DNA from 3 places in the Sphingobium limneticum genome. Region 1 is predicted to be linked to each of the others. Evidence: predicted binding sites of a transcription regulator. Region 1 holds the regulator's gene; each other region holds the start of a gene.
What was found. The regulator LexA, encoded in region 1, represses DNA repair genes until DNA is damaged. The targets are predictions, from matches to a motif close to GTTCCNCNCTTGTTCT.

Region 1 (10,402 bases):
CGCCCGCCGCCGGGCCGCGACCAGCATCGCTGCATTGCATGCCCGCGCCAGCGAACAAACCCCGCCACGCGGTTTCCGCAAGGCACTGGACGATGCAGCACGCGCCGGCTTCGGCCTGATCGCCGAAATCAAGAAAGCCAGTCCGTCCAAGGGCCTGATCCGCGCCGATTTCGATCCGCCCGCCCATGCGCAGGCCTATGCGGCCGGCGGCGCGGCCTGCCTGTCGGTCCTGACGGACGAGCCCTATTTTCAGGGCCATGACGATTATCTGATGGCCGCTCGGTCGGCCTGCGCCATCCCCGTATTGCGCAAGGATTTCCTGGTCGATCCCTGGCAGGTGCTGGAAAGCCGGTCGTTGGGTGCAGACGCCATCCTCATCATCGTCGCCGCGCTGGATGACGGCCAGATGCAGGAAATCGAGGACGCCGCCCTTGGCCTGGGCATGGACGCCCTGATCGAAGTACATGACGAAGCGGAACTGGAGCGCGCGCTGAAGCTGCGCTCGCGTCTGATCGGTGTCAATAATCGCGACCTGCGCGATTTCTCGGTCGACTTCGCCCGCACCTATGAGCTGGTGGGCAAGGCGCCAGAAGGCTGCACCTTCGTCGCCGAAAGCGGTCTTGGCAGCCATCCCGACCTCCTTGCCATGGCCGACCACGGCGTGCGCTGCTTCCTGGTCGGCGAAACGCTGATGCGGCAGGCCGATGTGGAGGCCGCGACCCATAATCTGCTCACCGGGGCATGACCGGCCTCACCCATCTGGACGATGATGGCGCGGCGCGCATGGTCGATGTCGGGGCAAAAGCGGTGACGGCACGCGAAGCCGTCGCCTCCGGCCGCATCGATATGAGCGCGAACGCTGCCAAGGCCATCGCCGACGGGCTGGTCAAGAAAGGCGACGTCCTTGCCGTGGCGCGGGTTGCCGGCATCATGGCGGCGAAGAAGACGGCCGACCTCATCCCGCTCTGCCACCCGATCGCGCTCAGCGCCGTGACGGTCGATTTCTTGCCTGACGATAGCGGCGTCACCGTGACCGCCACCGCCCGCACCGCCGGCCAGACCGGCGTGGAGATGGAAGCGCTGACCGCTGCCTCGGTGGCGCTGCTTACCATCTACGACATGGCCAAGGCGCTGGACAAGGCGATGGTCATCGGCGCGGTCCAGCTTGAATCCAAGACCGGCGGCAAGTCCGGCGACTGGCGCCGCGTCCCATGAGCCTGTTGCCGGTCGAAGAAGCGCAGGCTCGCCTGTTCGCGCTGGCCGACCGGCTGCCGGTGGAAACCGTTCCGATTGCGCAAGCCGTCGGCCGCTGGCTGGTGCAGGATATTGCCGCCCTGCGTGACCAGCCCTGGGCCGATCTGTCGGCGATGGATGGCTATGCGGTCCGCGCCACCGAAATGCCCGGCCCTTGGCGCGTCACCGCCGAAAGCGCGGCAGGAACTGGCTTCCAACCCACGTTGGCACCAGGGGAAGCCAGCCGCATCTTCACCGGCGCGCCGCTGCCGCCCGGTGCCGACGCGATATTGATCCAGGAAAATGCGACCCGCGACGGCGATCGCCTGACCGCCAGCGCCGACCCGCTGACGCCCGGCCGCCATGTCCGCCCGACCGCCTCCGACTTCGCACAAAATGCGATCCTGCTGGATGCCGGCAGCCGCCTCGGCCCGGCGCAGATAGCCCTCGCTGTGCTGGGTGGCCATGGCACCGTGCCCGTCACCCGCCGTCCCCGGATCGCCATCCTGTCCACCGGCAACGAACTGGTGCCGCCCGGCGCGCCGACGCCCGCTGGCCTGCTGCCCTCCTCCAACGCGCCGATGCTGGCGGCCCTGCTCGCCGCCCTGCCCTGCGACGTCATCGACTTTGGCATCGTCCCGGACGATCTCGATGCGATGGTCGCCGCGCTGGGTCGCGCCAGGAGTGCCGACATCATCGTGTCGACCGGCGGCGCGTCGGTGGGCGATCATGACCTCGTCCGCCCTGCCTTCGTCCAGGCTGGCGGCACGCTCGACTTCTGGAAGATCCGCATGCGCCCCGGCAAGCCACTGATGGCCGGGCGGCTTGGCAACGCACTGTTCCTCGGCCTGCCTGGCAATCCCGTTTCCGCTTTCGTTACGGCGACGCTCTTTCTGCTCCCGCTCGCCCGTCATATCAGCGGCGCGCGCGATCCGCTGCCATTGACGAGCGATGCCATGCTCGCCTCCGCCCTGCCGCAAACCGGCGATCGCGACGATTATCTGCGTGCCTGGCGCGCGCCCGACGGCATCGTCTCCGTCACGTCGCAGGACAGCGCCGCGACCGCCGCCATGGCCAAGGCCGACTGTCTGATCCTGCGCCCGGCCGGATCGCCCCCTGCCACGCCCGGAACACGCGTGACCATCCTGCCACTTTGATGCGCGGAACGCTTGACTAACCTTCATCTGTTTCCTATGCGTTCCTCATACGTTCCACGGAGGACCGCAATGTTGACGCCCAAGCAGCAGGAATTGCTGAGCTTCATTCAGACCCGATTGGACGAAGGCGGCGTGTCGCCATCGTTCGAGGAAATGAAGGACGCGCTGGACCTGCGATCCAAGTCCGGCATCCATCGTCTGATCAATGCGCTGGAGGAGCGCGGCTTCATCCGCCGCCTGCCCAACCGCGCCCGCGCATTGGAAGTGTTGAAGCTCCCCGACGCGATGCACCGCGCGCCCACGCCGATCGTGCCGCCCAAGCCCAAGCTGGTGACGCCGCCGCCCCTCCTGCCGATCGCGGCCAATGACGTGATCGAAATCCCGATGCACGGCCGGATCGCGGCGGGTGTTCCGATCGAGGCGATGGAGGGGCAGGCCATGCTCTCCGTCCCTGCCGCTCTGCTAGGCGCTGGCGATCATTATGCGCTGGAAGTCTCAGGCGACTCGATGATGGAAGCCGGCATTCTCGACGGCGACTTCGCGCTGATCCAGCGCACCGATGTCGCCCGCGAAGGCCAGATCGTCGTCGCCCTGATCGACGAAGCGGAAGCGACGCTCAAATATTTCCGTCGCGACGGCGGCCGCGTGCGCCTCGACCCGGCGAACAGCGCCTATGAGCCGCAAATCTACGATTCACGGCAGGTCCGCATCCAGGGCAAGCTGGCGGGGCTGTTGCGCCGCTATAATTAAGGGGCCGCGGCTCTTGGTCGCGGCCTTGGGCGACTGATCCAGGGATGGGCATCGCCCGGCCGATGGACGGTGTGAACTTCGCCCTTTTCCAGACCGATCGACAGACCGCCGGTGCGCGCCAGCAACCGGCGGTCTATCTTCATCCAGCGCGGACGACACCAGCGCGGCAGCCCGCGATCGCTGACGACGATATCCGCCGCGGCGCAATCTCGCGCGAAATCTTGGCGGGCAATCAGCACATCGCTGCGCGTGAACAGCAGCCTCCAAGTCCGCCCCTTGCCGTGCTTTAGGCGGACAGCGCAAAGATCGACGGAACAACGCGCCTCCGGCAAGTCGGCGATCGCCGCCAGTTCGCCATCATAACCAGCGCTTTCGGACAGGACGTCACGCACATAATCCCCCGCCCGATCGCGCAATATCGCCATGCCCTTTCCGGTCCGCACCGCCACATGGCGACCGTCGCCGGTCACCAGAATATCCGGTGGCGTTGCGGCAAAGGTCACTGCCACAGCGATAAGGACCGGCGGAAGCCCCAGCCAGCGCCAGCGCGTTCGCCAGAGCAGGCACCAGAGCAGGCCGATCATGGCGATACCGAACAATCCCATGCCCATGGTCGGCGCCAGCAGGCTCGCCATCGGGCTGGCCGCAACGCCATGGGCCAGCAGCAGCAACAGGTTCAATGACTGCTCGGTCAGCCACCAGGCCGGCGCCCCCAGTCCAGCGACATCCAGCAGCAGCGCCAACGCCTCCAACGGCATGACGACGAAGGTGGTGAGCGGAATGGCGATCAGATTGGCGAAGGCGCCCAGCAATCCCGCCTTGTGGAAATGAAACAGCGCGATCGGCATCAGGGTCAATTCGACCGCGATCCCCGTCGCCAGCATCACGGCCAGATTTCGCCCCAGCTTGCGCAATCGCCCTTCATCCCGCGCGGCGGCAAAGGCTCGGAAACGGGGATGCTCCGCCAACGCCACCAACGCCGTCACCGCCGCAAAGCTCATCTGGAAACTCGGCCCGGCCAACGCCTCCGGCCACAAAAGCTGCACGATCAGTGCGCCGGTCGCCACCAGCCGCAGCGTCACCGCATCCCGCCCCATCGCCAGTCCGCCCAACACCAGCAGCGCCGCGACGCAGGAGCGCACCGTCGGCACCTCTGCCCCGGTCAGCAATGTATAGCCGATCCCCGCCAGCGCGCCGCCCGCCGCCGCGATCAGCATCAATGGCCAGCCCAGCGCCGCCCGCTGGCTAAGCGCCATCACCCGCATCAGCAGGAAAATCACCGCGCCGATCAGCGCCGTGACATGTAGCCCGCTGATCGACAACAGGTGCGCCAGCCCGCTGCGCCGCATTGCTTCCGCATCCGCCTCTGGAATGGCGCCCTGATCCCCGGTGGCGAGCGCTACCGCAATCCCCTCCGCCGGCCCATCGACCCGTTCCAATATATGCCCGAACAGACGTGCCCGCAGCGGCGGGGCCGCAGTCGACGGGGTCAACACCTCAACAGGCTTCAGCGCCTTGCCCGTCGCGCCGATCCCCTGAAAATAGGCCCGCGCAGCAAAATCATAGCCTCCCGGCACGCTCGGCGGCGCAGGGGGCATCAACCGCACGCGAAAGCGAATCCGAGCGCCCTCCCCCAATCCCGCCGGCACATCGGCATCGGCGATATTGACCCGCACCACAGCCGGCAGGTCCGGCGTATCGACTGGCCGGATCATCACTCGCACCATCGCCTGCGCAGGCACCGGCCGCACCGCCGCCACATCGCCCGTCATCTGCACGAAGCGCGCCCGCGTCAGGGGCGGCTGCCCCAGCAACGTCGCCTTGCCCCACACCAGCAGGCAGCCCATGCAAGCCAATATTGCGCCGGCGACAAGCATGCGCCGCAATCGCCCGCCATCCGGCAGCATCATGCCGATGCAGGCCAGCGCCAACGCACCGCAACAAAAGGCCAGCCAGGCCATGGCATGAGGCAGGATGAACCAAGCCGCGATGCCGCTGCCCAGCGCGATCGGCACCCACAGGCCGATCTGTTCTCGCTCCTGTTCCAGCCAGCTTTCCATCGCTTCCAGCCCGCTTCGGGACAGTGCCGCCGCCCTCCGACCAAGGGAGGTTTGTCGTGGCTCAAAAGCCATGCTAGGGGGCGTCGCATCCATGGATCAGCTAAGGCGAATGTCGAAGAATATGACGGTAAGTGCAACGGGAATGAACAAGCAGGTGGTGACCCGTTTCGCCCCGTCCCCAACGGGGTTCCTCCACATTGGCGGCGCCCGCACCGCCCTCTTCAACTGGCTGTTCGCGCGCCACCATGGCGGCAAGTTCCTGCTCCGTGTCGAGGATACCGATCGCGCCCGTTCCACAGAGGAAGCCGTGGCCGCCATTTTCGACGGCCTGGAATGGCTGGGCCTGGGCGGTGACGAGCCGGCCGTGTTCCAGTTCGAACGCACCCCGCGCCATGCCGAAGTCGCCGATCAACTGCTCGCAGCCGGCCATGCCTATCGCTGCTACGCCACGCCCGAGGAACTGGCGGAACTGCGCGAACAGCAGCGCGCCGCCAAGCAGCCGATGCGCTATGACGGCCGCTGGCGCGACCGCTCGCCCGAAGAAGCGCCGGAAGGCGCACCCTTCGTCATCCGCATCAAGGCGCCCCGGACCGGCGAAACCGTGATCGAGGATGCCGTGCAGGGCCGCGTCGCCGTGCAGAATGCCGAGCTGGACGACATGATCCTGCTGCGTTCGGACGGCACGCCCACCTATATGCTGGCCGTCGTGGTCGACGATCATGACATGGGCGTCACCCATGTCATTCGCGGCGACGATCATCTCAACAACGCCTTCCGCCAGCTCAGCATCATCAAGGCGATGGGCTGGGAAGAGCCGATCTACGCCCATATCCCGCTGATTCACGGGTCGGACGGCGCGAAACTGTCGAAGCGCCACGGTGCTCTTGGCGTCGATGCCTATCGCGACGAGATGGGGATGCTGCCCGAAGCGGTGCTGAACTATCTGCTGCGCCTGGGCTGGGGCCATGGCGATGAGGAAATCATCACGATCGCCCGCGCGATCGAACTGTTCGATATCGATGGCGTCGGTCGTTCGCCCTCACGCTTCGACATCAAGAAGCTGGAAAATCTGAACGGCCATTATATCCGCGAAGCCGACGATGCGCGCCTGGCAAAACTCGTCGCGCCGCGGGTCGAACAGCGCCTTGAAATCGCTATATCGGATACCAATCTAGCGCTTCTGACCCAGGCGATGGCATCGCTGAAGCCCCGGGCCAAGAACCTTAACGAAATTGCCGAGGGAGCAGAATTCCTGTTCAAAAGTTGCCCGCTCGATTTTGACGAGAAGGCCACTGCTCTGCTAGACGACTCCGCGCGCGCGCTGCTCGACAAGACAGCCGACGCTCTCCAGCCCGTCCAGTCCTGGACGGTCGAAGCGATCGAAGACGTGATACGCCGCGTGGCAGAGGATGCCGGCCTGGGATTGGGCAAGGTGGCGCAACCGCTTCGTGCGGCGCTCACCGGCCGCACGACCTCGCCAGGCATTTTTGATGTCCTCTTCCTTCTGGGGAAAGAGGCGAGCTTGGAACGACTGGCCGCCGCAGGGCACGCAGCGGCCGGTTGATGACGTACAAGGAGAAAAATATGTCGGATAACACAGCCAACCTGACCGTTGGGGGAGACGCCAAGGACTACGCCATCATGGATGGCACCGTTGGTCCGCAGGTCATCGACGTTCGCAAGCTCTACGCCAATACCGGCATGTTCACCTACGATCCTGGTTTCACCTCGACCGCCAGCTGTGAATCGGGCCTCACCTATATCGACGGCGACCAGGGCATCCTGCTCCACCGTGGTTATCCGATCGGCCAGCTCGCCGAAGAATCCAGCTTCATGGAAGTCTGCTACCTGCTGCTGAACGGCGAATTGCCGTCTAAGGCGGAACTGGACGACTTTACCAACACCATCACGCGCCACACCATGGTGCATGAGCAGTTGAGCGCGTTCTTCCGCGGTTTCCGCCGCGATGCGCATCCGATGGCCATCATGGTCGGCGTCGTCGGCGCCCTGTCGGCCTTCTATCACGACTCGACCGAGATCAACGATCCGGAACAGCGCCGCATCGCCAGCCATCGCCTGATCGCCAAGATGCCGACGATCGCGGCCATGGCTTACAAGTACAGCGTCGGTCAGCCCTTCGTCTATCCGCGCAACGACCTGTCCTACACCGCCAACTTCCTGCGCATGACCTTCTCGGTCCCGGCGGAAGACTATGTCCCCGATCCGGTGATCGTGGACGCGATGGACAAGATCTTCATCCTCCACGCCGATCATGAGCAGAACGCATCGACTTCGACCGTGCGTCTGGCCGGTTCGTCGGGCGCCAACCCGTTCGCCTGCATCGCGGCCGGCATCGCCTGCCTCTGGGGTCCGGCACATGGCGGCGCGAACGAAGCCGCGCTCAACATGCTGCGCGAAATCGGCACCGTCGATCGCATCCCGGAATATATCGCCCGCGCCAAGAACAAGGACGATCCGTTCCGCCTGATGGGCTTTGGCCATCGCGTGTACAAGAATTACGATCCGCGCGCGACCGTGATGCAGAAGACCGCGAAGGATGTTCTGGAAAAGCTGGGCGTCAACGACCCGGTCTTCGACGTCGCTAAGGAACTGGAGCAGATCGCGCTCAACGATCCCTATTTCGTCGAGAAGAAGCTGTACCCGAACGTCGATTTCTACTCGGGCGTCATTCTGTCGGCCATCGGCTTCCCGACCGAAATGTTCACCGTGCTCTTCGCCCTCGCCCGCACCGTGGGCTGGGTCGCGCAGTGGAACGAAATGATTTCGGACCCAGCGCAGAAGATCGGCCGCCCGCGTCAGCTGTACACCGGCCCGACGCAGCGCGACTATGTATCGGTCGACAAGCGCTAAGAGCGCCAGACCATCGCAAAAAAGAACGGCGCCCCGATCGGGCGCCGTTCTTTTTATATCAATTGCCGACCGGCAGGGAGAGGATGAAGCGGGCGCCTTCGCCTGGTGCGCCGCCGATGCGGATGTCGCCCTTCATCGCGCGCGCGAGGCGACGGGAAATATAGAGGCCAAGGCCACTGCCACTGGCGTCGTCCCGGCCCAGTCGCTCGAACTTCTCGAAAATGCGTTCCCGGTCCGTCTGCGCTACGCCCGCCCCTTGGTCGATCACCGCAATTCGCGCCTGTCCGCTTTCCCATTCGGTCGCCACACGCACTTCGGTGCCTTCGGGCGAATAGCGGACGGCATTGCCGATCAAATTGACCAATATCTGCAAAATGCGCCGAAACTCTCCGATCGCAAGCAAGCTTGCGTCAGCGGGCGGCGCGACGATGGTGATCCGCCGGTCCAGCGCCTTCACCGTCAACAGGCCCGCCGCGCGACGCCCCAGATCGGCCAGGTCCACCTCTTCGGAAATCACACTGAAATCCGGTCGATCGATCGCCTGCAAATCGGCCAGATCGTCCACCAATGCCATCAGATGCCGCCCCGCCGCCGCGATATCATTGGCATAGCCGGCATAGTCCGGTCGCAATGGCCCTTCCAATTGCGCGCTGATCGTGTCCGCATTGGCGATGATCCGGCCCAAGGGCTGGCGCAGCGAACGATCAAGCCGGCGCCCGAACTCCGCCGGATAGATGGACAATGGCGCTTCGTCCGGCAACGGTGCCACCACCGCCTTTTCCAATGGGAAGGCCGTGCCGCGATACCCCGTCAACTGGCCGGCATGGTCGAACATGGGGAAGGCCGAAAGGCGAAAGCGCTGCTCGCCATCGCTGGCCAATATCGCCTGCTGGTCACGAAAAGCGCGGCGTTGGGCAAAGCCGCGCAGCATCGCCATATCGCCATCGCTATCGGCCTCCAGTTGGAAGTAGCTGGAAAAACGCGCGCCCGGCACCGGCGGGTTGGCCGGCAACGCACCACTGTCGCCGCCTCCCGCCAGCACCATCTGGAACCGCAATTGCGTGTCGATCTGCCAGGTCCAACCATCCGCCAACGCCGCGATATCCGCGTCGCGCCGGCCGTCATCGGGCAGGGTCGGCGCCGATGGCCGCTCGCGCCAGTCCACGATCGACAGGCTGACGCCCTGATCGTCCGGCTTGGCCCGCACCCACATGTCGATATCGCCGCGCTGCGCCGCCGCGACCACGGGACGCGACACCAGGACGCCAAGGCGCGCCGCCAACCGGGCGATCGCCACCAGTTGCGGCACCGCAAAGGCCTCCCCCAGATCCGCGCCCGCCTCCTGTTGCAGCGTCAGCAACAAGGCATCCGCGCTCAGCAGGCGGCCATCGGCAGACAGGGTGGCTCGGACGATCGCCGGCGACGGCATAGTCATGTGCCTGCCACCGCGCGTAGATGATCAAGCTTGGCGCGCAATATGGATGAGGTGCGCAAGGCGCCGATCGCGCCATCCGCCTGTTCCTCGCTCACACCCTGATAGCGCTCCGCCTCAGCCACGATCGCGGCGTCCGAAAGCAACGGCCGCACGGGACGCAACGCCAGCAGCAGGATACGATAGTCCGCGGCCGATCCGCCAAGCGCGCGGCACAGATTGGCCAATTGCGCCACCGGTCCCATGACCAGAATGGCGACCAATTGCCGACTGCCCATCCGCAACCGCCGTGCAGCGACCGCTGCAAACAGCAAGAATCGCCGCTGTCCCAACAGGGCACCAAGCAATGCAGGTGCATCCGCGCGTTCGCCCATGCCGCGCACCAACCTATCGGCCTGGGCAATCGGGCAAGCCGCTTCATCATGATCGCGCAGCAGCGCCCAGCCCGATCGATCGAAAGCCGCCAACGACCGATCGCCCCCGTCCACCATGGTTCGCTGCGAAACGACATGAAGGCAGGCGGCCACCGTCCAAAGCAGATCGGCAAAATGTTCGGCCGGCAGGTCCGGCTTCATCGGCGCATCCTCGCCGGCCAGAGCCAGCCAGCGCCCTTCGGCCAGAGCCAATGCCGACACCGCCCTACCCAGTTCTGGATCGTCCGTCGCGGGGATGAGGTCGCCCTGCCCCTCGTCGAACTGTTCGACATCGGCTTGTCCGAATTGGCGCAGCATCAACGTCACGCCAGCCCGCATCTGCATATGCGCCAGAAGATCGGGACCAATCAATGTGGGCTGCGCCCTTATCATCGACCAGGCGAGCGGGGCCGGCCAATGATCGAGCGCGGCGGCGATGTCCGGCGCATGGTCCAGCGACAGGCGCAGGGCCATTTCGATCGCAGC
Region 2 (10,402 bases), on a different contig from region 1:
AGGCGCCGATCTCCACCATCAGCATCAGGCCGAACAGCCAGACCAGAAGCAGCGACGGGTTGAGGATGATCTTGAGCAATCGCCCTTCCCGCTCGATCCAGCGCTTGTCCTCCGGCGATCCGGGCACGGTTTCCTGATGATAGACGAAGAAGCGCGGCATCATGAACAGCCCCGCCATCAGGAAGATGACGAAGATGACATGGGCGGCCTTCACCCAGAGATAGGCGGCACCAAGATAGGCCATTAGTCGCGGACTCCTTCCCTACGCACATAGCTAATGAGCGCTTCGACATGTGCAATGGGCGTGTCGGGCAAAATGCCATGGCCAAGATTCATGATATGGGGCCGATCGGCGAAAGCAGCGCGGATCCTATCGACCGCCTCCTCGACCGCCCGGCCGCCGGCGATCAGGGCCAGCGGATCGAGATTGCCCTGCACCGGCAGCCCTTTAGGCAGCGCTTCATTGGCCCAATAGGGGTCGATGGTTTCGTCGACGCCCACGGCATCCACGCCGGTTTGCGCCGCATAATCGGCCAGTTTCGCGCCAGCGCCCTTGGGGAAGCCGATCACCGGAATATCGGGATGGAGCGCCTTTATCTGCGCGACGATCCGCTTGTTCGGCTCGATCACCCAGCGCTCGAATTGCAGCGGCGACAGGCTGCCGGCCCAGCTGTCGAACAGTTGGACCGCTTCCACGCCGGCGTTGATCTGGCCGCACAGATAGATGACGGTCGCATCGACGATCGCGTCGATCAGTGTGGCGAAGCGATCGGGCTGCTGATAGGCCATGCGGCGGGCCAGCCCATGATCCTTGCTGCCCTGCCCGGCCACCATATAGGTCGCGACGGTCCAGGGACTGCCCGCAAAGCCCAGGAAGGTGACGCTGGGGTCCAGGGCAGCCTTCACCTGCCGTACCGTCTCGTAGACCGCGTCGAAGCGGCTGTAATCGGCTGTCAGCGCGGACAGGTCCGTCTCGGCGAGGATCGGGGCCAGGCGCGGGCCTTCGCCGGCCTCGAACCAGAGATCCTGTCCCATCGCATAGGGCACGATCAAAATGTCGGAAAAGAGGATCGCGCCGTCAAAGCCGAAGCGACGGAGCGGCTGGAGCGTGACTTCGGCCGCGGCGGCGCTGTCATAGACCAGTTCCAGGAAGCCGCCCTTGTCCGCCCGCAGCGCCCGATATTCAGGCAAATAGCGGCCGGCCTGGCGCATCAGCCACATGGGCGGCACGGCAGGACGGTCGCCTTTCAGAACGCCAAGGAGCGGCTTGTCCGTCAGGCTCACCGGGGCGTCTTCGCGCATCACATTCTCTCTTATTATTTAGATTCAAGGGATGATGGAGATAGTAGGTCGGTTGGCAGCGGGGTTTATGCGCTGTGCCCGCTTTTGCCAACATGTTGACTCAGGAGAGTCACGGAAACCGTGGCGAGTCAGAGTCAGTATCCCCGTTACCCACAGGCTGTGGATGGAATCAGAGGCCTGTTGGGGGCTTGTGGATAAGATTCCGGTCAGTGGGGACGGGAAAAGGGTCGAAACTTATCCACAATTTCATCCCTTGCTTTATCCACAGCCCTCCAACAGAGATGTCCCCATGGCGCGTATCCACCTGCATCTTCTGTCTGACTCCACCGGCGAAACGTTGGAGAATATCGCCAAGGCGGCGATCGGTCTGTTCGAAAATGTCGAGGCGATCCGCCATTTCTGGCCGATGGTGCGGTCCGAAGTGCATCTGGACCGGATCATGGAGGAGATCAGCACCAATCCGGGGCTGGTGCTGTTCACGCTCACCAATCACATGCTGCGCCGCCGGCTGGAGACGCGCTGCCGCGCGCTGGGCCTGCCCCATGTCGCCGCGCTCGACAGCGTGGCCGATGCCTTGTCCAACATATTGGGGCAGGAAACCCGCACCCGGCCGGGGCGCAAACATATTCTCGATGAAGCCTATTTCGCGCGGATCGAGGCGATCCAGTTCACCATCGCCCATGATGACGGAGTGGGGCATGAAAATTGGGAAGAGGCGGACATATTGCTGGCCGGCGTGTCGCGCGCGTCCAAGACGCCGACATCCATCTACCTCGCCAATCGCGGGTACAAGACCGCCAATATCCCGCTGGTGCCGGAATCGCCGCCGCCGCGCAGCCTTTACAGCCTGAAACATCCGATGGTCGTGGGCCTGACCGTCAGTCCGGAGCGGTTGATCCAGATCCGCCGCAACCGGCTGCTGTCGCTCAATCAGGCGCCGGAAACCGCCTATGTCGACAATGAGAAGGTGCAGGAGGAGCTGGCCTTCGCCCGGCGCATGTTCGCCGACAATGGCTGGCCGGTGATCGACATGACCCGCCGGTCGATCGAGGAAGCGGCCGCCGCCATCATCAACCTGTTCAACGACCGCGAACTGGCGGAAGGGCATGAGATATGATCGTATTGGCGTCGCAAAGCGCGAGCCGCAGGGCGTTGCTGAGCGCCGCGCAGGTGCCGTTCGAGGCGCTGTCGCCGGGCGTGGACGAGGAAGCGGCCAAGGATGCGCTGCGTGCCGACGGCCTCGACGCGCGCGCGCTGGCCGATGCGCTGGCGGAATTAAAGGCATTGAAAGTCTCGCGCCGGGTGCCGGGCGCGCTGGTGCTGGGATGCGACCAGACTCTGAGTCTGGCGGGGAGCATCGGCGATGGCGAGGATCGCGGCGCAATGATCGACAAGGCGGTCGATCGCGCAGATGCTGAGCGGATATTGCGCCTGCTGTCGGGCCGGGTCCATCATCTGCACAGCGCGGCGGTGATCGTCCTCAATGGCGAGCCGATCTGGCGCCATGTCGAGCGGGTGCGGATGACGGTGCGGCCATTGTCCGACGCCTTCATCCAAAATTATCTGGACGCGGACTGGGACGAGTTGCGCTGGTGCGTGGGCTGTTATCGGATCGAAGGACCGGGCGTGCAGATTTTCAGCAAGGTCGAAGGCAGCCAGTTCGCGATTCAGGGCCTGCCTTTGCTGCCGCTGCTTGACTTTCTGCGCGTGCGCGGCGTTTTGGCGGCATGAGCGACGCCCTCCCTTATGCCGAAGTCATCGGCGATCCGATCGAACACAGCAAATCCCCGCTGATTCACAATTTCTGGCTGAACGCGCTGGATATCGAGGCGGAATATAGGAAGACCCATGTGACGCCGGAGGGGATGGCGGCCTATTTCCTGATGCGGCGGAGCGATCCCGACTGGCTGGGCTGCAACGTCACCATTCCGCACAAGATAGCGGTGCTGGACTTTGTCGACGATCCGGGCGGCGTGCGCGAGCGGATCGGCGCGGTCAACACCATCGCCAGCGAGACGGGCGGGCCGTTGATCGGCACCAATACCGATGCGGGTGGCTTCCTTCAGCCGTTGCTGCGCGACAAGTGGAAGGGGCAGAGCGCCGTCATCATCGGTACCGGCGGCGCAGCGCGGGCGATCCTGTTCGCGCTGACCAGCCTGGGCGTGCCGGACATCACGATCATGGCGCGCGATGCGGCCAGGGGTCAGGCGTTGCTGGACCATGGCGGCACCAAAGGGCGCGTGATCGGCATGGGCGATGCGCTGCCGGCGGCCGACCTGCTGGTCAATTCGACGTCGCTCGGCATGGTGGGCCAGCCGCTGCTGGATCTGGACCTGACGCCGTTGCCGGAAAGCGCGACCGTCTATGATATCGTCTACGCGCCGCTGGAGACGGGCCTGCTCAAGGCCGCACGGGCGCGGGGCCTCAAGACTCTCGATGGGCTGGAAATGCTGATCGGGCAGGCGGCATTGGCCTTCGACATTTTCTTCGATGCGCAGGCGCCGCGCGAACTGGACGCGGAATTGCGCGCGCTGTTGGTTGCCGCCGAGGAATGAAGGTCTACGGCCTCACCGGGTCGATCGGCATGGGCAAGTCGGCGGTGGCGGCGATGCTGCGGCGAGAGGGCGTGCCGCTGTTCGACGCGGATGCGGAGGTCCACCACTTGCAGGGGCCGGGCGGCGCGTTGCTGCCGGCGATCGAGGCGCGCTTCCCCGGCACGACCGGGCCGAAAGGCGTCGATCGGGCGAAGCTGGGCGCGGCTGTGTTCGGCCATCCCCAGGAGCGCAAGGCGCTGGAGGCGATCGTCCATCCGGCGGTGCAGGCGGCACGCGCGCGCTTTTTGCGCCGGCACCGGTCGCGAAAATTCGTGGTGCTCGACATTCCCCTGCTGTTCGAAACCGGTGCGCAGAAGCGGCTGGACGGGGTGATCGTCGTCTCCGCGCCGGCCTGGAAGCAACGGCGGCGAGTCCTGGCGCGGCCCGGCATGAGCGCGGTGAAATTCCGCCAGATCGTCCATCTGCAAACTCCCGATGCGCAAAAACGGCGTCGGGCAAACTACATCATTCATACGGGAACGACATTCACCGATACCCGTGCACAGGTGCGCCGACTGGTCGCTTGCCTTGGCACGAAGACAGGTGGATAAGGGTTGGCCCACAGAGTCGATTGAAGAGGGCGATGCGCGAGATTATTTTCGATACCGAAACGACAGGATTTGATCCGGCATCCGGCGACAGGCTGGTCGAGATCGGCTGTATCGAACTCATCAATCGCGTGCCCAGCGGCCTGACCTTCCACGCTTATTATCATCCTGAGCGCGACATGCCGGCCGCCGCCTATAATGTGCATGGCCTGTCGGCCGATTTTCTGGCCAAATATCCCGTCTTTGCCAAGGGCGCTGCGGAATTGCTGGAATTTCTGGGGGACAGCCCGCTGGTCGCGCATAATGCGCGGTTCGACTTCGGATTCCTCAATCACGAACTGAAATTGTGCGGCCTGCCCGACGTATCGATGGATCGCATGATCGATACCGTCGCGATCGCGCGCACGCTGCATCCGGGCGCCAAGCATAGCCTGGACGCGCTTTGCACCCGGTACGGCATCGACCGCAGCCATCGCGTCAAACATGGCGCGCTGCTCGACGCGGAATTGCTGGCGCAACTCTATATCGAATTGACCGGTGGCCGTCAGATCGGCCTGGGTCTGGCACAGGAGGAAGCGAAACAGATCGTCGGGGCGGAACTGACGGCGTCAGCCATGGTTCGCCCTGTTCGTCCCGCGCGGGTCTTCACGGCCAGCGCGGCGGAGCTGGAGCGGCATGCAGCGTTCGTCGCGACGCTGAAAGAGCCACTCTGGCACCAGGAGGCATAGACCGTACTGGCCTATGCCCTCCATGCCCACCGGATCGCCTTTCCAGCATCCGGCAAAAATAAGGAGAAGGCATATGGATATTCGTGTTTCCGGACATCAGGTCGAAACGGGCGAGGCGCTCAAGGAGCATGTCGCCGAACGACTGGAGGCGATGGCCGAGAAATATTTTTCCCGCACGCTTTCCGCCCAGGTGACCTTTCGCAAGGCGCCGCACGGAGCCTTCCACTGCGACATCGTCTGCCATGTGATGACCGGCCTGATCCTGAAGGGGGCCGGAGAGGCGCAGGAGGCGCATCCCGCCTTCGACCAGGCGGCGGCCAAGATCGAGCGTCAGCTCAAGCGCTATATGCGCCGGCTGAAGGATCGCCACAGCCAGGCGGTCGCCGCCGAAGCGCAGCGGGCCAGCAGCTACAGCGTCGATGATATCGATGGCGCGGGCTACACGATCTTCGCCGGCCAGGGCGAGGAAGAGGAGGAAGCCGCCGATGCGCCGCTGATCGTGGCGGAAACGCGGGTCGATATTCCCGAAGCCAGCGTGTCGGACGCGGTGATGATGCTGGACCTGCGCAACACCAATGCGCTGTTGTTCCTCAATGCCGGCACGGCCGCCTATAATATGGTCTATCGCCGTCATGACGGGACCATTGGTTGGGTCGAACCGCGCGGTTGACGCCGGCCGGGGCGACGGGGCCTGGCCCTGTCGCTTATGGTCTGGCGTAGCGGCTGGGTCGCGCCGCTCCGCCTTTCCGGCCCTCGCCCGGCCCCGGCCGCCTGTTGACCTGATGGTGCAGGCAGCTTATGGGGCCGGGCTTTCATAGTCCGAGGAAAAGCGCGAAAATTTCGCCCGCGCGGCTCGGCCGTTTCGGATTGACCATGGTTAACTTCAACGACATCGTTTCCGCCGATGCGCTCGCCACGAGCCTGTCGGCGAACGGCAAGAAGGCGCTCTTCCAGAAGATCGCCACCCTTGCCGCCTGCGCCTACGACCTGGATGCGGACGAGGTGGGCGACGCCCTGTTCGAACGCGAGCGGCTGGGGTCGACCGGTTTCGGCGGCGGTGTCGCCATTCCCCATGCCAAGATTGCGGGTCTGGACAAGATGTGCGGCGTGGTCGTGCTGCTCGACCCGGCCGTGCCGTTCGATGCGGTGGACGATGCCCCGGTCGATGTCGTGTTCGCTTTGCTGTCGCCGGTAGACAGCGGCGCCGAGCATCTCAAGACGCTGGCGCGCGTGTCGCGTTACCTGCGCGACGAGGGCCAGGTGGCCCGCCTGCGCGGGGCGCAGTCGACCGAGGCGCTGCATGCGTTGCTGGCGGGCGGCGGAGCGCGTGACGCTGCCTGATTTTGGGCCTGACGCAGGGCCACAAGCGCCCGGTGGCGAGGCGGCGCATTTCCGCGCGCTGGAAAATCTCTATCGCTCCGCGCCGATCAACCGGCTGTTTCGGTCGGAATTGACGATCAGCGAGCCGGGCCGGTCGGTGATCGATTTCGACGTCGATGAAAGCCAGTTCCATGCCGCCGGCGCGGTGCATGGCACCGTCTATTTCAAGATGCTGGACGATGCGGCCTTCTACGCCGCCAACAGCCTGGTCAGCGATCGCTTCCTGCTGACCACCGCCTTCAACCTGCTTTTCACCCGGCCGATCGGTCCGGGCCGAATCCGCGCCGAAGGTCGCTGGATCAGCGGCAAGCGCCGAGTCTATGTCGCCGAAGCGAGTCTGATCGACGCGGATGGCGAGGAGGTTGGGCGTGGCACCGGCACCTTCATGCGATCGCAATTCCCTCTCTCCTCGCTGCCGGGCTATGGGGCCGGCCATGAGCTCTGACGCCCGGCTCACCAGCGCCATGCTGGTGGGGGCGCTCCGGCGCCGGGTCGGGGCTGCCGGCGGCTTTGCGACCATCATGGCCAAGGGCGACGAGATCAGCGGCGTGATACTGATCCAGACGCTTGAAAAGGGGCAGTTTTCGGGTCTTTTCGAGCGGGTTTCGAACTTTGAAGGGGGTCATGCGTTGATGCGCTGTGGTCCGACCCTGGAAGAGGGGGCGGAGGCACTGGACGACTATCTGGCGCGGCGGCGCAGGTCGGACCCCGACCTGTGGGTCGTTGAACTCGACATCCCGGAAGCGGAACGGTTTGCCGTGGAAACACTCTGCTGATCGTTGACACATCGTCATGGTTTCGGCACAGGCCCCCGACGCCAACGCGCAGGTTGCCGAGTTCGCCCAACGGGGGGCGGGGCCGGTAAACACGCAGACGGGGGGCGGCCGAACGTCTTAAGAATATGGTTAAAACGACGTTTCCGGCCAAGAACCGCATGATTTTGAGCCGTAATGAGTTTTCGTCTGAAAGCTGCCCTGATGGTAGCCTTTGCCCTGTCCGCCGCCGCTGCGGTCACGGCTTCCGATATGTCGATCGCCGGTGAGTCGGTCGCTTCGGTCACTTCTCTTCCGCAGGCTTTCCCTGCGACTGCATCGACTGGCACCCAAGCTGCCGTCGTTTTCTCCACGCCGCGCGAAGTGTCGCAGCCGCTGGATTCGGCCAAGAAGGCCACTACCGAATTTTCCACTGACACCGATGCGCAGGCCACCAGCCTCGCTGCTCTGGTCGACGCCCAAGGCGCACCCGAGGAGCTGGACGGCGACATGAAGTGCCTGGCCGGTGCGGTCTATTTCGAATCCAAGGGCGAAAGCCTGGAAGGCCAGCTGGCCGTCGCGCGCGTGATCATCAACCGCGCCAAGTCCGGCCGGTTCGCCGACAGCCTGTGCGGCGTCGTGTATCAGCCCAGCCAGTTCAGCTTCGTGCGCGGTGGCGGCATTCCGCCCGTCCGTACCGAAAGCCGCAGCTGGCGCGAAGCCGTCGCCATCGCCCAGATCGCGGCGAACGACAGCTGGGACAGCCGCGCGGAAGGCGCGCTCTTCTTCCACGCTCGCCGCGTTTCGCCGGGCTGGGGCAAGGCCCGTCTGGCGTCGATCGACAATCATATCTTCTATCGTTGAGGATTAGGCGCGCAGGATGCGCCTGATTCATGTTGGCGAAACTTTCAGGCCGGTTCGGTTCATCCGAATCGGCCTTTTCATTTGTTCCCTACTTGTTCTAAGATGGCCCCATGAGTAGCGCCCCGATCGACGCCTGTTCCCCTTTGACCGACGGCACCGCGCTGGCGGTGGCACGCGGTACGCTGCGTCTCTTCTTCCGCCATGACATGAGCGGGATATTGGAAGTGCCGCTGCCCAACGGGCGCCGGGCGGACATCATGGCGATCGACGGTGCCGGGCGGCTGACCATCGTGGAAATCAAGTGCAGCAAGGCCGATTTGCTGGGCGACATGAAGTGGCCCGACTATTTCGACTATTGCGATCGCTATTATTGGGCGGTGCCGGCGGGATTCGACCTGACCCTGTTCGAGAGTGAGGCTTTATGGCCGACACGGAGCGGGCTGATCGTCGCCGACCAATATGATGCCGAACTGGTGCGTCCTGCCCCGGTCGAGCCGCTGGCGGCCGCGCGGCGCAAGGCGGAGACGCTGCGCTTCGCCCGGCGCGCCGCACGGCGGTTGACGGCGCTGAGCGACCCGGACCATGCTGCGGAGATCGGCTGGTAGGGCCAGCGACACCTAGTAGGGAGCGGGATGCGATCCCATCTGGAATTTCGATCCGGGGCGTTACGCGATCCGCCCGCTACGGCACTGCGCGGCGAATTGCTGGCGCGGCAGTTGATGATCGGTCTGCCCGCGCAGGGCTATCGCATCAAGAATGTCGTGGCCGAGGATTGGGGATGGTGCGTGGCGGTGGACAATCCCGGCTTCGCGCTGTGGATCGGTTGCGGCGCACTGGTGGGTCATGACGACGGGCATCTCTGCTTCATCCACCCGTCCAAGCCGCGCCTGTGGACCTGGATGGGCCGGGTCGATGCGCGTGAAACGGTCGATCGGCTGGCGAGCGCGCTGGAAAGCTGCATCAGACGCAGCGGCGTCGCCCATCATCTGCGCTGGTGGAGCGAGGAAGAGGTGAAGGCCGGGCGGCGCTGACGTCAGGCGCCGCCTTTGTTTTTAGAATACCGGACCCTGCACCGTGCCGGCGGGCTTGGCCGTCGTCTTGGCGGCGTCCAGCGCTTCGATCAAACCGGGGGTGCGGCCGTCGCGCTGCGCATAGTCGCGGGCGGACATGCCGGCGATGGTGTCGCGCTTGTCGGGATTGGCACCCTGCGCCACCAGCACACGGACCAGGCCGATGTCGCGCAGCTGTACCGCGCGGATCAGCGGGGTTTCGCCGCTGCCATTCACCTTGTCGACCTGCGCCTTGTAGGCGAGCAGGCTGCGCACGCCTTCCTCGAACCGGCCCTGCACCGCGTCCATCAGCGGCGTGTTGCCGTCATTGTCGGTCAGGTTGGGATTGGCGCCCTTCGACAGGAGGAAGGTCAGCCAGGTGGCGTCGCGCCGGGCGACGATGAAGTGGAGCGCATTTTCGCCGGTGGACACGTCGCGGCTGTTGATGACGGTGGAGCCGGGCTTCTGAATGAGGTCGGTGACCTTCTGCCCATCCTTGTCCTTCACCGCTTTCAGGAAATTATAATTGTCCGAAAACTGGGCCTGCGCCGGAGCGGGCGTCAGCAGCGCCATGGAGATCAACCCCAGGAAAGCGGAAAGGAACTTGCTCTTCATTATACGCCCCGTTGCATTGCAAATCACGTCCTAGCAGGGCATGGCTAGCCATGCCATGAACAAAGACGCCGCAATCGCCGCCCTGCCTTATCTGGCACTTCCCTTCCTTGCCCTGCTGGCTGCCTGTAATATGGGGGCCGGTGGCAATGCATCAAGCGGGGATAGCGAACAGGGCGAATTGACCGGCGCGCGCATAGGTGCGCCCTTCACCCTGACCAACCAGGATGGCAAGCCGACCAAATGGGACGATTTCAAGGGTCAGTATCGGCTGGTCTATTTCGGCTATACCTATTGCCCGGACGTCTGCCCGGTCGACCTGCAACGGATCATGCAGGCCTTTGCGAAGTTCGAAAAGGCAAAGCCGGCACTGGCGGCCAAGGTGCAGCCGATGCTGATCAGCGTCGATCCGCAGCGCGATACGCCGGCCGTGCTGAAAACCTATGTCGCCGCCTTCCACCCGCGCCTGATCGGCCTCACCGGCACGAAGGAGCAGATCGCCAAGGTCGCCAAGGATTTCGTGGTGATCTACAATCCGGAGACGGCCGGCGGCGCGACGACCGACTATCTGGT
Region 3 (10,402 bases), on a different contig from region 1:
CTTCGGCGACATCATCGCGCTGGTGTCGCTCTACCGCCCTGGCCCTATGGACAATATTCCGATGTTCGGTCGCCGCAAGAATGGCGCGGAAGAGATTGAATATCCGCACATTCTTCTGAAGCCGATCCTGGAAGAGACGTATGGCATCTTCGTCTATCAGGAACAGGTGATGCAGGCCGCGCAAATCCTGGCCGGCTATAGCCTGGGTGACGCCGACCTTCTGCGCCGCGCCATGGGCAAGAAGGTGAAGGCGGAGATGGACGCGCAGCGGTCCCGCTTCGTGGACGGTTGTGCGCGCAGCGACATCAAGCCGGCTAAAGCGAACGAGTTGTTCGATTTGATCGACAAGTTTGCGGGCTATGGTTTCAACAAATCGCACGCCGCGGCCTATGCTTTGCTCGCTTATCAAACGGCGTGGTTGAAGGCCCATTATCCGGCGGAATTCTATGCCGGGTCGATGGCGTTCGATATCCATCTCACCGAAAAGCTGACTGTGTTCGTCGACGATATGCGGCGCATGGGGCTGACCTGCCTGGCGCCGGATCTGAACCGCAGCGAGGCGGACTTTACCGTCGAGGCGGTGCCTTGCGAGGGTGAGGATAAGAGGCTGGGCTTTGCCGTGCGCTATGCGCTGGGCGGGCTGAAGGGCGTGGGCGAAAAGGCGATGGAGCAACTGGTCGCCGAACGTGCGGCGACCGGGCCATTCAAGTCGCTCGATGATTTCGCCGATCGGATCGAGCCGCGTCTGCTGAACCGGCGGCAGTTGGAAAGCCTGGCGGCAGCGGGGGCTTTCGATGGCATCCATGAAGACCGTGCGGGCGTGCATGCGGCGGCGGAAACCATCTTGTCTGTCGCATCGAGCAATGCGCAGGCGCGCGAGAGCGGGCAGGGCGGTCTATTCGGCGATGTCGAGACGCCCCATGCCGATGTGCGCATTCCGCCGCATCAGGCCTGGACCGTGGCGGATCGCATGGCGCAGGAGAAAGAGGCGTTCGGCTTCTATTTCTCCGCCCACCCGGTGGACCGGTACAAGCATCTGGCCGATGCGCGGGGCGCCAAAAGCTATGGCCTGATCTGCCAGTCGCCCATGCCCGCGCCCAATGCCGAAGGGCGGTCGATGACGATCATGGCGGCGATGGTCGAGGATGTACGCTGGCGCGAGACGAAGCGGGGCGCGCGCTATGCCAACGCGACCTTCTCCGACCAGAGCGGGCAGTTTCAGGCGAGTTGCTTCGATGAAGAGGCGTGCAAGGCAATCGAGGAATTGTCGAAGGACGGCGATTGCGCGCTGTTGATCGTGGAACTGGACCGGTTGCCGGGCGAAGAGACACCGCGCGTCACCGTGCGCGGCGCCGAGCCATTCCGCGCGATCGCCAGTGCGTCGCGAATGGAGTTGACGGTGGATATCGACACGGTGCAGGCGGTCGAGGCGCTGGCGGCCTTGCTGGCCGGGGCCGGAGGCGGGCGCAGCGAAGTATTCTTGCGGGCGCCTGTAGGCGACGGACAGGCTGCCAAGCTGTTTCTGGGCGATCATTATAGTCTGGGCGCGGATCAGGTTGATGCGATCGCGACGATCAGGGGGCTGACGGTCCACAGGTTCGAGCGGATGGATGTGAAGGCGGATGGCTACCGCACCAAGATGCGGCGGATGGCCATGCGGTTGGCGGGGTAGGGAAGGTACGGCTGGTGGCCAGAAATTCCCTTACCGCTCTTCGTCACCCTGAACTTGTTTCAGGGTCCATTTGCCGCCACCGAGCAAAGGCTTGTTAGGCTTGATGGATGCTGAAACAAGTTCAGCATGACGAGTAAACATGAATCCGCCTAAAACAACCGCATCTGGGCGCCTTCAGGTGGGCGGAAGAGGTCGGTGCGCAGGATCAGGCGTTCGGCGCCGAGGCCAGCGCGTTTGCGGGCCTTGAGGAAGCGGGTGCGGATGAGGTCGGCCCAGACGCCTTGACCACGCATGCGAGTGCCGAAATTCGGATCATTGTCCCGCCCGCCGCGCAGGTCGCGGATGATGGCCATCACCTTGCCCGCGCGATCGGGATAATGGGCCTCCAGCCAGGCGCGGAAGAGCGGGGCGACTTCGTTCGGCAGCCGGACGGGGATATAGGTGACTTCGCGCGCGCCTGCCTGTGCGACGCGGGCGACCAGCGCTTCGATCTCATGGTCGGTGATGGCGGGGATGATGGGCGAAATGCTGGCGGTGACGGGGATGCCCGCTTCGGCCAGTTGGCGGATCGCCTCGACCCGGCGCAGCGGATGCGGGGCGCGGGGCTCCAACGTGCGAGCGATGGCCGGGTCCAGGCTGGTGACGGATAGCACGACCGCGACCAGCCCGTCCCGCGCCAGATCGGCAAGCAGATCGATGTCGCGCAGGATGCGGTCGGACTTGGTGGTGATGTAGGTCGGGTGACGGGTTTCGACCATGATCTCCAATATGGAGCGGGTGATGCCCCAATCCTTTTCGATCGGCTGATACGGGTCGGTATTGGTGCCCATGGCGATCGAGGCCACGACATAGTTTTTCTTCGACAATTCGGCGCGCAGCAGTTTGGCGGCGTCAGGCTTGGCGAATAATTTGGTTTCGAAATCCAGGCCGGGCGACAGGTCGTGATAGGCGTGCGACGGTCGGGCGAAGCAATATATGCAGCCATGTTCGCAGCCGCGATAGGCGTTGATCGACTGGCTGAAGCCAATATCGGGGGACTGGTTGCGGGTCACGATCGTGCGGGGATGTTCGATCGTGACCTGCGTTCTGGTGCGGGTGAGCGGACCGTCAATGTCGCCGATCGCGTCCAGCCAGTCGCCGTCCGCCTCCCGCTGGGGCAGGTTGAAGCGGCGGCTGTCGCCGTTCAGTGTTGCGCCCCTGCCTTTCTCGATCGCCATGGCCGATAAGAACATATCAGGAACGATGTGTCAATCGAGACAGCGAGTCAGACGGGTGAAGCGATGTCCAGTTATTAATTTGTTAGCTAACTAATTCAATGAAGGCTTTAAAATCGACCTTATGAAATATCCTTCGATACGCCATTTCGACTTCGCTCAACGGCTACTCAGGACGAACGGGACAATGCTATTATAGCCTTATCGCTCGGTCAGGCGGGGCATCAGTTCCACGAAATTGCAGGGGCGGAAACGGCTGTCCAACTGGGTGATCAGGATGCCGTCCCAGGCGTCCTTCACGGCGCCAGTCGAGCCGGGCAGCGCGAAGATGTAGGTGCCGCGCGCGACGCAGGCGGTGGCGCGGGACTGGATGGTGGAGGTGCCGATGCTCTGGAAGCTCAGCCAGCGGAACAGCTCACCGAAACCGGGAATTTCCTTGTCCTGCACCTGAGCCAGCGCTTCGGGCGTGACGTCGCGGCCGGTGACGCCGGTGCCGCCGGTGGTGAGAATGACGTCGATGTCAGGGTCGTCGATCCAAGCGTGGAGGCGCGCGACGATGGCGGATTTGTCGTCGCGCTCGATATAGCGGGCGGCGAGAATGTGCCCCGCGCTTTCCAGCCGTTCGACCAGCGTGTCGCCGGAGCGATCCTCGGCAAGGCCGCGCGTATCCGACACGGTCAGCACGGCGATGCGAACCGGAATGAAGGTCCGGCTCTCGTCGATCGGCATCAGTCCGAGCCGCCGCCCATGGAACTGCGACCATCCGCCTTGCTGAGGCGGACCAGTTTCACGCCCTTGGCATTGGGGAAGGTCGGCCACATGCCCTGCGCCATGCCGGTCAGGCAATCGGCGCTGCCCTTCGCCTGGATCTGGTACATCCAGTAGTTGCGCATGACGATGTTCACATAAGCGCGGGTTTCATAATAGGGCAGCGATTCCATGAAGAGCAGCGGATCGCCCTTGTCATGGACCTGCGTATTCCACCGATCGACCGGCAGCGGGCCGGCGTTGTACGCGGCCATCACCTTGGGCAGCAGGCCGCCGGTGGCGCTCATGTCGCGCAGCGATTCCAGATAGCGCTGGCCATATTCCATGTTGGTCGACGGCACGAATAGTTGCGCCGCGTTGGTGAGGCCCACATCGCCCGCCGTGCCTGGGCGCACCTGCATCAGGCCGCGCGCACCCGCGCTGCTGACCACATCGGAGCGGAAACCGGATTCCTGAAGCGTGTGGGCGTAGATGAGCGAGGGATCGACGCGCCAGCCACCATCGGGGCGCCAGTCGGGCGCGGGGAAACGGGCGAAGCTGTCGGGCTGCTTGCCGGCCGGGCCGTTATGGGCGAGCCAGAGCTGGGTGGCGGGCAAGTTCAGCGCGCTGGCGAGGCGGAGCAGGGCATCATATTGATCGCTGCCGCCGATTTTCGCCTGATAGCGGATAAGTTCGTCAGCCCGGCCATTGTCGCCGATCGCGGACAGGGCGATGGCGGCGCGGGCATTGGGGCTGCTCTTGAGCTTCTGCCATTCCAGGGCGCCGAAGCGGCTGCCGACCGGCGCGCCGCCCAAGGGCAGGCCAAGCGATTCGCGGGCGAGCAGGCCGTAGAAGGTTTCGTCGGAACGGGCGGCCTGCTTCAGATAAGTGGCGACCTTTTCCGCTTCGCCGCAGACCATATAGGCGCGCGAGGCCCAATAGGCGCCGGCCGATCGCATGTCGGTGTCACCCGCCAAAGCGGCGACATTGGCAAAGGCAGGGGCGGCAGCGCGGCAGTCATTCTGGCGCCATGCTGCAAGGCCCGTGGTCCAGTGCGCCTGTACGGTCCAATCGCCGCCGGTGCGGGTTTCCAGCGCGCGCGCGGCCATGCGGCGGGCGTTGGTGTCGTCATTTTCGATATAATAGGCCCAGGCGACGCGCTGGCGCACTTCGGTCAGGCCTTCATTGGTCAGGCCCGCTTCGCCGGTGCCCAGCAGCCCTTCGGCGCCGATCGGATCGTCATTCTTGACATAGGTCTGGATCTGGCCGGCGAGCGCCTGCGCGGCGACGTCAGTCTTTACGGCGGCGACATATTGCCGGCGAGGGGCAGCGCCAAGCCACACCATCTTCTGGATCTGCGGCAGGGTGGGCAGGATGGTCGCGCCGCGCCGTTGCGCCAGACGGGAAAGCTGATCGGCCTTGGGCAGCCAGGCGGCCTTGTTGATGAGGTCGAGCAGGTCGAACAGTTCGACCCTGGGCGAACCCTTGGCCAGATAGAGTTCGGACAGGGCCAGCGGACGAACGGCGTCCTGGCTGTCCAGCGTGGCGATCATCGCCGTCGCATCGGTCCATTGCTGGGACTGGATCGCGGTGAAGATGGCACGATAACGGGCCTTGTCGCCGTCGCTCAGTTGGAGGGGGGAGGCGTCGGCGGAAAGGGTCGTCGGCAGGACCGGGGTGGTTTCGGCCTTGGCAGGCAGCGTGGCGGCAAGGCCCATCGCGATCAGGGCAAGGCGGGATATTTGGGTCGCGGCGCGAATCACGGACGGGCTTCCTCGATCAGGCTTTGTAATATGCGCCAACATTCCGCCTTCGCCGCGGGCTGGGTCAGCAGCAGCCGGGGGTGGAATGTGGCAATGGCGGGCACAATGCCGCCATCATGGTTAAAGTCGTGTAAACCGCCGACCGCCGCGCCGTTACCGGTCGGGAGCAACGCACGGATCGTCCGATCGCCCAGCAACAACAGGCGCCGGGGCTGGGCCAGCGCGACATGGGTGCGCATCCGCTCGGCGGCGGCGGCGAGATCCGATGCCTCCACCATGCCGCCGGGGGGACGAGCGGTAAAAAGAGAGGCGAGATGGATGGCACCACGGTCGAGGCCGATGGCGCGCAACATCGCGTCGAACAGCAGGCCGGCGCGATCGGCCAGCAGGCGGCCTTCGAAGAGGTCGGCGGGATCGGGCAGGTCGGTGACGACCATCAGCGCAGCCTGCGCTTTGCCGACCGGTGCGATCTGTGTGCCGGACCAGCGCCGTTCGGGCTGCGCGGGATCAGTGGCCAGCCAATCAAGGAACGATTCGAGCGTTCGGGGCTTATCCACCACAAAGGCTGAAAAAACGGCTTCATTCGCGGCCGCAAGGCGAGCCGGCGCCGGACGCAACCAATTGACGGGCGCTTCCGTTACGGCACCGTCCACACCGGCCAGTTGCCACCATGCCAGATAGGCATCGGCGCAAACTGCCGCATCATCCTGCAATAAACCCCGCATCACAATCAGCTAGGGCCAGAGGTTGACGATCGGGTCAAGGTGCTTCATCGCCTTGGGTGGTAAACTGTTGGACTAATGCGGCGATCGGAAAAGACGGGGTGCAGCCCGCCGACGTCGACATGGAGGGATGAATGAGCGAACGGGAATCGATGCCCTATGACATCGTCATCGTCGGTGGAGGGCCGGCGGGACTGTCAGCGGCGATCAGGCTGAAGCAACTGGCGGAAAAGGCCGGCCAGGAACTGGCCGTGTGCGTGCTGGAAAAGGGGTCGGAAATCGGCGCCCATATCCTGTCCGGCGCAGTGATCGATCCCAGGGCGCTCGACGAATTGCTGCCGGAATGGCGGGAGCAAGGCTGTTCGCTAGCAGAAGTGCCTGTGACGGACAACCAGCATTGGTTCCTGACCAAGACCGGCAAGATCGCGATGCCGCACATCATGACGCCGGGCTGGATGCACAATAAGGGCACCTATACCGGATCGCTGGGCAACCTTTGCCGCTGGCTCGCGGAACAGGCCGAGGGGCTGGGCGTCGAAATCTTCCCCGGCTTCGCGGCGGCGGAAATCCTCTACAATGAGGATGGCAGCGTGAAGGGTGTGGCCACCGGCGACATGGGCATCGACCGGGAAGGCAACCACAAGGGCGATTATCAGCCCGGCCTGGAGCTGCATGCCAAATATACCTTCTTCGCCGAAGGCGCGCGCGGCCACCTTACCAAGATATTGAAGCGCCAGTTCGCGCTGGACGCGGACAGCGAGCCACAGGTCTATGGCCTGGGCATGAAGGAATTGTGGGATATCGATCCCGCGTTGCATCAGCCGGGACTGGTGATCCACTCGCAGGGCTGGCCGCTGACGGACGCCTATGGCGGCGGGTTCCTCTATCATCAGGCCAATGGGCAGGTGGCGTTGGGCTTCGTCGTGGGGCTGGGTTATCGCAACCCGCATCTCTATCCGTTCGAAGAGTTCCAGCGCTGGAAACAGCATCCGGAAATCCGCAAGTTTCTGGAGGGCGGGCGGCGCGTCTCCTATGGCGCACGAGCGATCAACGAAGGCGGGTGGCAGTCCATTCCCAAGCTTGTCTTCCCCGGCGGCGCGCTGATCGGGTGTTCGGCAGGCTTCGTCAACGTGCCGCGGATCAAGGGCACGCATACGGCGATGAAGTCGGGCATGCTGGCCGCCGAGGCGGCGTTCGAGGCGATCCAGAACGAGCGCGCTCGCGACGTGCTGGACGATTATGAACTGCGCCTGCGCTCCAGCTGGATCGCGACCGAATTGCAGCTGGTGAAGAATGCGGAGCCGCTGCTCAGCAAGTTCGGCGGCACGATCGGCACGGTGCTGGCGGGCATCGACATGTGGATGCGTACGCTCAAGATCGGCCTCCCCTTCACGATGAAGCACAAGCCGGACAATGAGAAGATCTGGCCCAAGGACTCCTGCGCGAAGATCGACTATCCCAAGCCCGATGGGGTGGTGAGTTTCGATCGTCTGTCGTCGGTATTCCTGTCGAACACCAATCATGAAGAAGACCAGCCGGTCCATTTGCAGCTGAAGGATCCCACGATCCCGATCAGCTACAATCTACCCCTTTATGACGAGCCGGCGCAACGCTACTGCCCCGCCGGCGTCTATGAAGTGGTCGGTCAGGAAGAGGGGCTTGCCCGTTTCCAGATCAACGCGCAGAATTGCGTCCATTGCAAGACGTGCGACATCAAGGATCCGACCCAGAATATCAATTGGGTCGTCCCGGAAGGTGGCGGAGGGCCGAACTATCCCAATATGTAAGCGCCTGATCCTTTTGTCCCTATTGGCGACCCCGGCCGTTGCCGGGGCGTCGGTCGAACCTGACGGGGCGCTCCATTCTTATGTGCGGGCGCGCATGGCGGACGGCGATGGCGCGCTGACGCTGGCGGTGGCCAGCTATCGCGAGGCGCTGAAGCAGGATCCGGCGCGGATCGAGATTGCGCGCCGGTCTTATGCCCAAGCGATGGAGAGCGGCGATCGGTTGCTGGCGCGGCAGTCGGCAGCGCTGCTGGATGCGGCGAGCGCTTTGCCGCGCGACGGCACACTGTTGCGGATCGGCGATGCGCTGACGGTCAAGGATTGGGCCGGCGCCCGGACGATGACCGACCGAATGGTGGAGGAAGGCAATTTCGCCTTTCTGGCGCCGATCATCCGCAGCTGGATTTCGCTGGGCGAAGGCCAATATGCGCCGCCGGTGATCGACGGCAAGGACCGGTTCGCAGCGCTGGGGCTGCGCTATGCCGACGAACATATCGCGTTTCAGGCGCTGGCTCGTCGCGATCTGGCGGTAGCGATGCCGGCGGCCCGCAAGGCGTTGGCGATACGCAGCGGCGATGGAGCCGCGTTGCGGTTGGCCCTGGCCGGGCAGTTGGCGACGCGCGGTGCCCGGACGGAGGCGCTGATGCTGCTGCCGGTTGGCGGCGCCAATTTCGCGCGGGCGCGCGCGGATATCGAAAAGGGTAAGTTGCCCAAGGCGTTGCGTAGCGCGGCGACGCCGGCGCAGGGTTTTGCCCGGCTGCTGTCGCGGCTGGCGGTCGATGTGTCGTCCGATGCGAGCGCATCGCCCCTTGGCCTGCGGCTGGCGCGGATCGCGACCTTTGCCGATCCCGATGGCGCCGACGTCCATTTGGTCGCCGCGCGGCTGTTGACCGCGCAGGATCATGCGGCGGGCGGCGCAGCCGAAGCGGGCAAGGTGCCGGCGAGCGACTGGTATGGCGCGTTGGCGCAGGCGGAGCTGATCGACGCGTTGGCGGCGGCCGGCGACATGGACGGCGCTTTGGCTCTGGCGCGGGCGCAGGCGGCGGAACCGGGCGCTGAGCCGGAGCGGCAGGTGCGGCTGGGCCGGTTGCTGTCTCAGAAGCAGGATTTCGATGGCGCGGCGGCGGCCTTCCATGCGGCGCAGGCCGGCTTCGCCCCGGACCAGATGCCCTGGACATTGCTGCTGTTCGAAGGCAGCGCGCTGGAACAGGGCAAGAGATGGGATGAGGCGCGCGCCGTGCTGGAGCGGGCGGCGGCGATGGCGCCGAACGAGCCGGTCATCCTCAACTACCTCGGCTACGCGCAGATCGAGCGTCGGCAGAATGTCGAGGCGGCGCTGGCATTGCTGAAGAAGGCGAGCGCGCTGAAGCCGCAGGATGCCTCCATCACCGATTCGCTGGGTTGGGCGCAGTTCGTGACCGGCAATGTGCGTGAAGCCGTGCCGGTGCTGGAGCGGGCGGCGGCGGCGGCTCCCACCGACAGCACGATCAACGAGCATCTGGGCGATGCGCTGTGGGTGGCGGGGCGTCGCTATGAAGCGCGCTATGCCTGGGCTGCCGCTTCGGTCTTTGCCGAGGGCGATGTCGCGGAGCGGCTGGCGGCGAAGCGCAAAGAGGGGATGAAGCCCGAATATGCCGCACCCTGATACGGCACTGGACGCGGATGCGTCCATCAAACCCGCTACCGAGATCGCTTATGCCAAGGTCAATGTCGCGCTGCATGTGCGGGCGCGGCGCGGCGATGGCTATCATGCACTGGAAAGCCTGTTCGTCTTTGCCGAGGATGGCGACGAACTGAGCGGGATCGCAACGGATGACGGGGCGATCGACCTGATGATCGACGGTCCGTTCGGCGGGGCGCTGGATGCGGGCGCGGACAATCTGGTGGTGCGAGCGGCGCGGGCGTTGCAGAGCTTTCTGGGCGAGCAGCGCGGGGCCGCGATCCGCTTGACGAAGAATTTGCCGGTGGCGTCCGGCATTGGCGGTGGATCGGCGGATGCTGCCGCGACGTTGCGGCTGTTGGTACGATTGTGGGATGTGCGGATCGATCCGGCGGAACTGGCCGGACTGGCGCTGGATCTGGGATCGGACGTGCCTGCCTGCGTCGCGAGCGTGACGCAGATGGTGAAAGGGCGCGGCGAGCAGCTGACGCGCCATGCGGTCGGGGGGCTGGAAGGGCTGCCGATGCTGTTGGTCAATCCGGATGTCGGGGTATCGACCGCGCAGGTCTTTGCCGGATGGGATCGGGTGGATCGCGGGACGCTGGACGCCGACAGTCTGGACGCCCTATGCGCGGATGGCCGCAACGATCTGGAAGCGCCTGCGCTGGCGGTGGCGCCAGTGATTGGCGATGTGCTGGCATTGCTGGCGGCGCAGGGGGATGTGCTGCTGGCGCGCATGTCTGGATCGGGCGCGACCTGCTTCGCATTGTTTCGCAGCGATGTGGCAATGGCGATGGCCGCGCGGGCAGTGGCAGACGCGCATGGAGATTGGTGGACGAT

Region 2: the regulator LexA is predicted to act here: its motif matches at 8,252-8,267, upstream of F4U95_RS18015 (MmcB family DNA repair protein).
Region 3: the regulator LexA is predicted to act here: its motif matches at 2,898-2,913, upstream of F4U95_RS13265 (PA0069 family radical SAM protein).

Annotation. Positions count from the first base shown of each region.
Region 1 is NZ_VYQA01000005.1:23,754-34,155, forward strand. It holds gene trpC (indole-3-glycerol phosphate synthase TrpC) at 1-745, shown strand, start outside; gene moaC (cyclic pyranopterin monophosphate synthase MoaC) at 742-1,215, shown strand; gene F4U95_RS08090 (molybdopterin molybdotransferase MoeA) at 1,212-2,390, shown strand; gene lexA (transcriptional repressor LexA) at 2,460-3,140, shown strand; gene F4U95_RS08100 (ComEC/Rec2 family competence protein) at 3,137-5,200, opposite strand; gene gltX (glutamate--tRNA ligase) at 5,310-6,764, shown strand; gene gltA (citrate synthase) at 6,785-8,071, shown strand; gene F4U95_RS08115 (sensor histidine kinase) at 8,130-9,506, opposite strand; gene F4U95_RS08120 (DUF2336 domain-containing protein) at 9,503-10,402, opposite strand, start outside.
Region 2 is NZ_VYQA01000015.1:63,600-74,001, reverse strand. It holds gene F4U95_RS18075 (CopD family protein) at 1-244, opposite strand, end outside; gene hemE (uroporphyrinogen decarboxylase) at 244-1,302, opposite strand; gene F4U95_RS18065 (pyruvate, water dikinase regulatory protein) at 1,592-2,419, shown strand; gene F4U95_RS18060 (Maf family protein) at 2,416-3,033, shown strand; gene aroE (shikimate dehydrogenase) at 3,030-3,857, shown strand; gene coaE (dephospho-CoA kinase) at 3,854-4,447, shown strand; gene dnaQ (DNA polymerase III subunit epsilon) at 4,480-5,172, shown strand; gene hpf (ribosome hibernation-promoting factor, HPF/YfiA family) at 5,246-5,842, shown strand; gene F4U95_RS18035 (PTS sugar transporter subunit IIA) at 6,046-6,513, shown strand; gene F4U95_RS18030 (PaaI family thioesterase) at 6,473-6,997, shown strand; gene F4U95_RS18025 (DUF1491 family protein) at 6,987-7,328, shown strand; gene F4U95_RS18020 (cell wall hydrolase) at 7,503-8,168, shown strand; gene F4U95_RS18015 (MmcB family DNA repair protein) at 8,279-8,773, shown strand; gene F4U95_RS18010 (hypothetical protein) at 8,801-9,199, shown strand; gene F4U95_RS18005 (ankyrin repeat domain-containing protein) at 9,221-9,832, opposite strand; gene F4U95_RS18000 (SCO family protein) at 9,873-10,402, shown strand, end outside.
Region 3 is NZ_VYQA01000009.1:66,012-76,413, forward strand. It holds gene dnaE (DNA polymerase III subunit alpha) at 1-1,672, shown strand, start outside; gene F4U95_RS13265 (PA0069 family radical SAM protein) at 1,822-2,889, opposite strand; gene moaB (molybdenum cofactor biosynthesis protein B) at 3,088-3,615, opposite strand; gene F4U95_RS13275 (lytic transglycosylase domain-containing protein) at 3,615-5,396, opposite strand; gene F4U95_RS13280 (uracil-DNA glycosylase family protein) at 5,393-6,121, opposite strand; gene F4U95_RS13285 (electron transfer flavoprotein-ubiquinone oxidoreductase) at 6,253-7,905, shown strand; gene F4U95_RS13290 (tetratricopeptide repeat protein) at 8,000-9,547, shown strand; gene F4U95_RS13295 (4-(cytidine 5'-diphospho)-2-C-methyl-D-erythritol kinase) at 9,534-10,402, shown strand, end outside.